One region of the Clostridioides sp. LIBA-6622 genome, then DNA from elsewhere that is predicted to be linked to it. Evidence: riboswitches for the same ligand, from Rfam matches in the RefSeq annotation. Region 1 holds a riboswitch; each other region holds the start of a gene.
The links. Region 1 has a riboswitch for cyclic di-GMP ahead of ACTG47_RS17525 (Cys-Gln thioester bond-forming surface protein). Riboswitches for the same ligand answer to the same signal wherever they lie in the genome.
Positions count from the first base shown of each region.

Region 2: another riboswitch for cyclic di-GMP. It lies ahead of ACTG47_RS15245 (M60 family metallopeptidase); the one in region 1 lies ahead of ACTG47_RS17525 (Cys-Gln thioester bond-forming surface protein).
Region 3: another riboswitch for cyclic di-GMP. It lies ahead of ACTG47_RS10365 (SH3 domain-containing protein); the one in region 1 lies ahead of ACTG47_RS17525 (Cys-Gln thioester bond-forming surface protein).
Region 4: another riboswitch for cyclic di-GMP. It lies ahead of ACTG47_RS18600 (type II secretion system protein); the one in region 1 lies ahead of ACTG47_RS17525 (Cys-Gln thioester bond-forming surface protein).

Region 1 covers NZ_CP196998.1:3,752,824-3,755,032, forward strand. Annotated here, with positions in the region: gene ACTG47_RS17525 (Cys-Gln thioester bond-forming surface protein) at 1-1,338, opposite strand, end outside; cyclic di-GMP riboswitch class II at 1,354-1,439, opposite strand; gene prdC (proline reductase-associated electron transfer protein PrdC) at 1,851-2,209, opposite strand, start outside.
Region 2 covers NZ_CP196998.1:3,246,445-3,248,653, reverse strand. Annotated here, with positions in the region: gene ACTG47_RS15250 (cell wall-binding repeat-containing protein) at 1-666, shown strand, start outside; cyclic di-GMP riboswitch class I at 888-973, shown strand; gene ACTG47_RS15245 (M60 family metallopeptidase) at 1,095-2,209, shown strand, end outside.
Region 3 covers NZ_CP196998.1:2,143,571-2,145,779, reverse strand. Annotated here, with positions in the region: gene ACTG47_RS10370 (ABC transporter permease) at 1-374, opposite strand, end outside; cyclic di-GMP riboswitch class I at 889-982, shown strand; gene ACTG47_RS10365 (SH3 domain-containing protein) at 1,067-1,558, shown strand; gene ACTG47_RS10360 (hypothetical protein) at 1,910-2,209, shown strand, end outside.
Region 4 covers NZ_CP196998.1:3,988,186-3,990,394, reverse strand. Annotated here, with positions in the region: gene ACTG47_RS18605 (ribose-phosphate diphosphokinase) at 1-34, shown strand, start outside; cyclic di-GMP riboswitch class II at 877-962, shown strand; gene ACTG47_RS18600 (type II secretion system protein) at 1,123-1,629, shown strand; gene ACTG47_RS18595 (GspE/PulE family protein) at 1,808-2,209, shown strand, end outside.

The sequences.
Region 1 (2,209 bases):
TGTATCATTTGGCTTTAACTCCTTACGACCAGCTTCTAATAATGCTTCTAAATAAGCTTTTCTATTTATTGCTGCTTCTTTGCCTTTTAGATACTCAGCTTTTTCTTCTTCTGTTTTTGCATCTGCTATAAATCTATCATAAAGTTTTATAGTATTTTGATATAACTTAAGTCTTTCTTGCTCATTCATTTGTCCAAGTGTAATCCAAATTGCATCTTGAGTAACAGAATGAGCCATAATTTCATATTCTTTTCCACCTAAATTAAATTGTTGCTTATATCCAAATCCATCAAACTCAGAACCTGCATATAGTATAGATTTAATTGCATCTTCATTTTGATTTTCTTGACCATTAAAGTCTTCTGCTGGTAAATATGGACTCTTATGTTCACTACTTGGAGATTTTAAATGATTATTATAACAGAATGCAGTTTGGTCTCCATCTTCACCTTCTATTACATATTTACCATCCTTAGAACTTCCACCTATAAGACCTTCTATTACATAATCGAAAGTTAAAGTTTTTGTATTCTCATCAAATCTTATATTAAAATAAGGTCTATCTGAACCATCTGTTTCTTTTAATAAAAAAGTATTCTTTACTTTTGAATTTTTATCATTATACCAAAGACTAGTATTTCCATCCTTTGAAGTAAGTACTTCATTAATTTCTGACTGTCCATCTGTTTTTACATCATTTTCGTCTCCCCAGAAATTATATACAAGCTTATTTATTTGAGATATAGTAAGATTAAGAATATCTTCAATATTCTTATTCAAACTCATTTCTTCTACTTCTAATTCTTCCTCTTCTTGTGATGGTATAATTTCATCTAATGGTTTCTCTCCATCTGGAATTTCTTCTCCTGATGGTTTCTCTCCATCTGGTGTTTCTCCTCCTGATGGTTTCTCTCCATCTGGTGTTTCTCCTCCTGATGGCTTCTCCCCATCTGGTGTTTCTCCTCCTGATGGTTTCTCTCCATCTGGTGTTTCTCCTCCTGATGGTTTCTCTCCATCTGGTGTTTCTCCTCCTGATGGCTTCTCTCCATCTGGTGTTTCTCCTCCTGATGGCTTCTCTCCATCTGGTGTTTCTCCTCCTGATGGTTTCTCTCCATCTGGTGTTTCTCCTCCTGATGGTTTCTCTCCGTCTGGTGTTTCTCCTCCTGATGGTTTCTCTCCGTCTGGTGTTTCTCCTCCTGATGGTTTCTCTCCATCAAGTATTGTATCTTTTCCACTTACTTCGTCAGCATAAGATATTATTGGTGCAAATGCAGTAAATGCTATACTAAAAGCAATTACTAAACTAACTATACTTGATTTTTTAATTTTTATTTTCAAGATTTTCCTCCTATTTATATTTATAGCAGGTTGCACTACTAACTCCATATATCTTTTAAGTGCCCAAATTTAAGATATACTTCACAGTTTCTATAAATAGGTTTTTAGTAATTTTTATGTCTGTAATACTTTTTATTTTTTTGTAATACTTTTTATTTTTTAAGTGCACTCTTTACGAACATTCTAAAATTATTAGCAAGAGACAAAAACTTATTTCCACACTAAAAAAGATACTTTAGAGTATCTTGAGATAATACAAAAAATCTTAACTCTATTGGATAATTGACTCAATTCAATTTTTATATGTCAATATGGCCACATATCTGAGTTTGTTTTTGTCTAATATAATTTTAATAGCTATTGCCACTATTATATAGTATATATTATATTTTGTCTATTTTTTCCATATTATTTATATTATTCGTTAATGTTATCGACATATCACAACAAAAAACATCCTTGAAAATAATTTTAAAATTTTTTCCAAGGATGTTTTATTATATATTTTTATATTATTTTATTTTTAATCTTACATCACCTTTTATTCTTCTTATTAATGGGTGATTAACTGTTCTCATTACATGGTCAGTAATATGATATACACCTAATTTTAATTTTGGTGCAGAACCCATTACTGTATTACTACAGTCAGTACAGTTTCCGATTAATATAACTTCTGCTCCAGCTTTCTTAAATTCTATACATTTTTGAGCTTGTCCTGGACAGTGTCCTGGATTTTCACATTTTAATGCACCTTTAATTTCTTGAGCTTGTTTACATTTTTGAACTGATACTATATCAGTAACTCCCATTTTAGCTGCTATGTCTCTCATTCTTTCTTCATTAGGTCCACATGCACAGACTAAAAGAC
Region 2 (2,209 bases), 510 kb from region 1:
GGTATGCAACTAACTGATGCATTGGTAGCTTCTACAATAGCAAAAAATGCACCTGTGGTTTTAGTTGAAAATGGTAGCAATAAGAGTATTTTAAGTGGTGCAGATAAATTGACTGTACTAGGAGGAATAAATCAAAATGTAATCAAGCAATGTATAAATCAAGCCTCACCAAATCAACAAGGATTGTACTATAATCCAAATGATAAGGTATTTAAGGATAGGATAAAGGGAAAAATATATGCTCTTACAAAACAATACAGAAAAGAAAATGGTGTAAGAGAGTTATCTGTAGCAAGTAGATTAGAAGGTCTAGCAAATGACTGGTCTAATTTAATGGCAAATAAAAAGACTTTATCTCATACTATAAATGGTAAAAATTCGTATTCTACTTTTTTGAAATACTTAGATTGGAGTGAGATTAAGTCTGGGTACATTTCTGTTCAAGGGGAAAATATAATTAAGTATAAAATCCCAGACAAACCTGTATATACAAATAGGGATGCAGATGATATAGGAAACTTTATTTTTAATGAGTGGAAGACCAATCCTGAGGAAGGTACAAATATGTTACATAAAGGATATGAGATAATGGGATTTGGGTTAACTATGACAGGTGATAAGACGATATATGCAACACATGAGTTTTATGGAAGATATAAAGAATAAGTATTTATCGAGAGTTAGATATTTTGATAATGATAGTATATATAAGTGATGGAAATATGTAATAAGATAATAATTAGAAAATAACATCTAAGTAATGTATTTATAATGATAAAGAATATTTATATTAACATAATAATATAAATATTCTTTTTTTGTATTTTAATATAAAAAATTTGTACTAAAAAGTTTAAATATAGTATAAAATGGGTATAAAAGCATTGAAAATTAAATGGCAAAATTAGGGAAATCTAATGACGCAAAACTATAGGGATTAAAGCTTACAAAGCCATATCAGCCAGTTGCTAAAAAGAGCAAGTTCTTTTTATTTATAATAAAGATTCTCTTTGAGTGTCTTTTTTTATTGTCTGAAACTATAGCATTTAAATTCATGGAAAATTAAAGATTTATTGAGGGAGGATTGTTATTTCATGAAAAAGGCAATATCTTGTGTACTAGCAGTATCTATGTGTAGTGCACCATTGAATGTTTTTGCAGAGCCTATATTAGAGGGGAAACTAAGGTCAGTTGAAAAATCAGTTACAGAAAAGCTAAAGGGAAATTTAGAAGTGGATTTAAATTTTTCACTTCCAATCAAAAATAATGAATCAGAAAGTATAACTGATATACAACTACAATTAAAAGATAGTAGTAACAATAGTGGGATAATAAAACTTGGAGGTAAAAATTCAGGAAGTATAAATATAGGAACAGATTCTATAGGCTATACTATCAAAAAATTATCTGCCAATAGAAGTGAAGTAAAAGATAAAGATGAAAATATATCATATTATAATATTATGTTCAGTAATTTACCTGTTGGAAAATACAAGGTAGAAGTCTCTGGAAGTGGATTTAAGAGTAAAGAAGTTAAAGATATTGATATATCAAGTTATTCTCAAAGGGTTTTATTAAGTAATAGAGCAAGTGTAGATAATAAAAATAAACCTTTAAACTATGAACTATTCTTAATGGGAGATGTAAATGGAGACGGAAAAGTAGATAAAAATGATTATAATGAAGTTTTAGAAAATATAGATTCAAATAAAAAAGAATATGATTTAAATAGAGATGGAAAGGTAGATATTGCTGACCTAGACTATGTACATAAAAATCTAGGGCAAAATGAAAATGCAAATAGTCTGGAAAGTATAGTACCTACCAATCCTATAGTAGATACAAGTAAAGTAACATTAGAAGAAAATAGTGATACAAATATTCAGGGTACTGTAGAAGATTTGTTTAGTGGAGAAAGTAGTGGAGTTACAATATCTCCAGCAAATAAAGGGGATAAAATATCAGAAGAAAAACCGGCAGTGATGGATATAGCGTTATCAGAAGCACTTGATATGGAAGTTATAAATATTAAAGCTCCTGAAGGGAGTGCTCCAGCAAAAGGAATAGTTGAGGTTACAGATAAAGATGGTAATGTTCAAGAGATTCCTTATGAAAATAAAGAGTATGTAAAAACTTTAAAAGAAGAACAGCAAGAAGAAGTAAATAATAAAGAAGAAAATACAGAGCAATCTGATAATAACTCAGATAA
Region 3 (2,209 bases), 1.6 Mb from region 1:
AATAAAAAATCAAATTTATTGTTTTGCTTCGTAAAACTATTTTCTAGTACACTATTAGCTTGACTTTCTCCTTTACCTCCTAGAAAGATATTAGCTCCATTTATATTTAAAAGTTCAGTAGTTTGCTGTTTTTTTACATATGGAGTTTTAGTTGAAAATTTATCAATTTTTTCTTGGTCTAATTTACCAGAATACATTTGGACATAATGTGGTGTCTGAGATTTTTGAAACAAGGCAGTCACTGAATCAGTGAGTTTTATAGCGATATTTGTTGCACTAGATGCTAACATTGATGCAAGTAAAATAAAAATAAATAGAGTAATTGTTATTACTTTATTTCGTGTTAAATCTTTTAATAATATTCTTTTTAGCATAAATAATCCTCATTTCTTAAAAATTTTATATTGAATATTTTAGATTTAGTTCATAGCAGTTATAGATATATAAGATATAAACTGACCGTCAGTCTATAATGATAATATTATAATATATTTATTTTGTCAAGTCATTTAAAAAATAAAATATACATGTCTTATGATAAAGCCTTTAAAGAGAAGGTACTATAAAAGAGATTAGTAAAAATTTTAAAAAGGGAATAATTAATATAAATTATTTTTAGGCTCTATTAATTAATAATTTTTTAGATTAATTGAATATGTAAAAAGTTATTGATTATTTTGATATATTGATATTTATTGAAAAAGATTTGTTAAAAGTAGAGGTATCATATATAAATTACTATTTTTTGGATGAATTATGAAGAACAATAATTAAATTAATAAATATAAAGATATTTTTTGGTTATTATTAATTAAAAATTTAATTTATATTTAATTAATATAAAATTTGAGAGAATATCATTTTTAAATTGTTTAAATTATGTTATTATTCAGATATAGGCAATATTAGATAAATCTAATGACGCAAAGCTATAGGGACTAAAATCTTTATATAATAAAGGTCATGTCAGCCAGTTGCCAAAAAGATAATAATTCTTTTTGTTAAAAGTATTTTTTAAAGTTATATATTTTTAATAACTTAATATTTGGCAAGAGGAGGGCTTAAGATGATATCTGAGTTAATGTTAAAAAAATTTGGCGAATCAAGCATCAATTTTAAGACTAAGATTAAATTAAATTTAAGGGAAAGACCAGACATAAATAGTATGAAGTTGAAAAGTATACCAGAAGGTAAAATTGTTAAATTAAAATGTGTTGATGGAATATGGGCAGAAGTTGAAAGTAATTATGACAAAGGTTGGTTACTTTATAAATATCTAGAAAAATTTAGCAATGCTAAAAAAAATAATAATAATGACATGATAAAAAACAGAAAAAAGAATTATGTAGGAAATATAAGAACTAATGGTTTAAGTTTAGAACTTAGAAATGATAGAACATTAGACTCTAGAATTATAACTACAATTCCTGATGGTTTTAAGGTTGAAGTATGTTATAGTGTGGGCAAATGGGCAAGAGTTAATATTGATAAAAATGGAAACAGATATTCTGGATATGTATATAATCAATACATAGAAGAATGTTTAAGTTTATCATAATTGGATACTAGTAAGCTTTAAATATACTAAGAAATTTCAGAAAAAGAATCCTATTCATGGGATTCTTTTTCTTTTGTAAAAAACATTATTATAATATTAAATAGAATAAATTAATTAAGTAATTTTAATTTTAAATGGAAGATTTAAGTAAAAATAAGCTTAGCGTGTATTTTGTATGTTAAGTATCATAAATTAATATTGATTTAAAAAAGTTTAATAAAAGAAAGAATTGATGGAATAAAAATTATGTTAAAGATAAGAGAATATATAATAAATTTGAAAAAAATTGTAATTTTTAGTTTCATATATATTATAATAAATTAGATATAAGATTTTTATGAGGGGGAAAATATGAAAAAAAAGAAAACATTGATTGGGTTAGCCATATCTTTTTTACTTATAATTAGTATTATAAATCCATTACAAGTTAATGCAGAAGCTATTATTGATTCTGGTGTATACATTTCTTCAACACAAGAGAATTATAAATCTAATTATACTAGATTTAAAACTATTAAATCTAAAAGTAAACATAAACGTAGTAGGTCTAGTAAAAGCAGAGTAAAATTGAAAAAAAGAATGATAAGAACTAAAAATTATGGACATGGAACTTTAAATAAACATAAAAATCAAGGCATAAGAAGACATAAT
Region 4 (2,209 bases), 240 kb from region 1:
ATTCTCTAACGAATCAGTAAGTAAATTATTCTAATTTATTAGATTTATAAGAGTTGTTTAAAAGGATATAAAACTTTTGAGCAACTCTTTTTTGATATTTTAATTTATATAGCTATTTTTTATTATTAGAAGTATGTATGTAATTTTAGGTAAGGATTATAGTTTAAAACTTAGATGTAGTTAAGTAAAAAATAAGTATAAAAAAACATATAATATTATGAATATTATGAATATAAAAAATATTTAGAAAAAGTATTGAAAAATTTCAGATTATGTAGTATTATGTAAATATAAATAAAGAAAGAGGTGTTTCCAATGGGAAGGTCAGAAGATGAACCCCTAATAATTAAATGATTCAGTCACAATCTAGAAGAAATAAAAAAATCTATTGAAAGTTTATTTATAAGAATTGAAAATAGTATCTATTCTATATCTTTAATGTTTGTGAGAGGGTTCTGGATTATATAAAGTTACTGTAAAGAAAGTAATTTTGCACAATAAGCATATCTGTAAATGAAGAATTTCATTTATATAGTGATTGTGACTGAATCATAATTAAAAGAGATAGAATGTTTATATATAGATGATTTTAATAAAATACTATATTGTAATAGCTTCTAGCTTTCAAATAAATATTAGCAAAGGATGGAAATGACAATGATAAAACTAAATGATAATTTATAAATATCTCCTTACGATATATGATAATTGTAGGGAGATGTTTCTTTTTTTGTATAGTATAAATATTTATAGTAATTGTGTTTCAATATGTAAATTATTGGTATATATAAATAATATAAACTTAGTTGATAAAATTTGGTAACTATTATATAATATAAGTGGATATGTATATATTTTATGCATTACCCTGAATTTAATAAAAATAGAAACGTTGATGTATGTTCTGTGATTTGGGCGCCTTGGGACATATGGAGTTAGTGGTGCAACCGGCTATGGAATTGTATTTATTTATGGATACTTTTATTTTCATAGCATTTTTTGTTTTAAAATGGTTATATGCTAGAAATAAATCTGGTTAGTACGTGTAAATAATTTTACTTAGATTTTTAACCAGATATATTATAAGTAAGTATTAATTAAAAAAATTGAGGGGGAATAAAAATGAAGTTAAGAAAGAATAAAAAAGGTTTCACTTTAGTGGAATTATTGGTAGTAATTGCAATTATAGGTATATTAGCAGTAGTAGCAGTTCCAGCTTTATTTAGTAATATAAATAAGGCTAAGGTAGCAAGTGTTGAGTCTGATTATAGTTCAGTTAAGAGTGCAGCATTGTCTTATTATTCAGATAATAATAAAGTTCCTGTTGATGGTACTTTAAGTAGTTTAAGTGCTTATATGGAGACTCTTCCTGATAAAGCAGATATAGGTGGAGAATATCAATTGCTTTCTGTTGGCAATAAATTAGTATTACAGATAGGTAATACTAAGGATAATAAAGTCGAAGGTGCTACATTAACAAAAGAACAAACAAATAAGTTATTGAGTGATTTAGGTAATAAAATATATAAGAATAAAAAAGATACTGAACTTACTGAGCCATTAGAAAAAGATAATACCGTAAAAAATGGGATTATATATATAGTACTTATAGATAATACTGATATGTAGTATTCATATAAAATGTTTAGATGTATTCAAAAAAGAGTTAAAATTATATACACATTGAGTAAGATATCATAAATTTAATAAAAAAGACAGGAAGAAAATCTTCCTGTCTTTTATACTATTTTCTTTAATATACAATCATAAATGATGATATAATTGAGATAGTAAAGGAGTGAAATCTGTGGCTAAAAAAGTTAGAATAGGAGACAAACTGGTTGAAAAAGGATACATAACAGAAGACCAGCTTAAATGGGCATTATCAGAGCAAAAAAACAGTGGAAAAAGACTAGGAGAATTTCTAGTACAAGAAGGTCTTATAGATAGTAACTTATTAATAAGTGTATTAAAAGAACTTTTGGATATAGAAAGTGTATTTTTAGAAGGAACAGAAATAGACACATTAGCTACAAAAATGGTTCCAGAAAATATATGCAAAAGATATGCGATATTTCCATTCAAAATCGATGGAGACAAGATATGTCTAGCCATGTCAGACCCACAAGATAGAGAAGCAGTTCAAGATGTAAGACGTATGTCAGGAAAAGATGTAGAAATATTTATATCGAGTGCAGAAGATATAAAC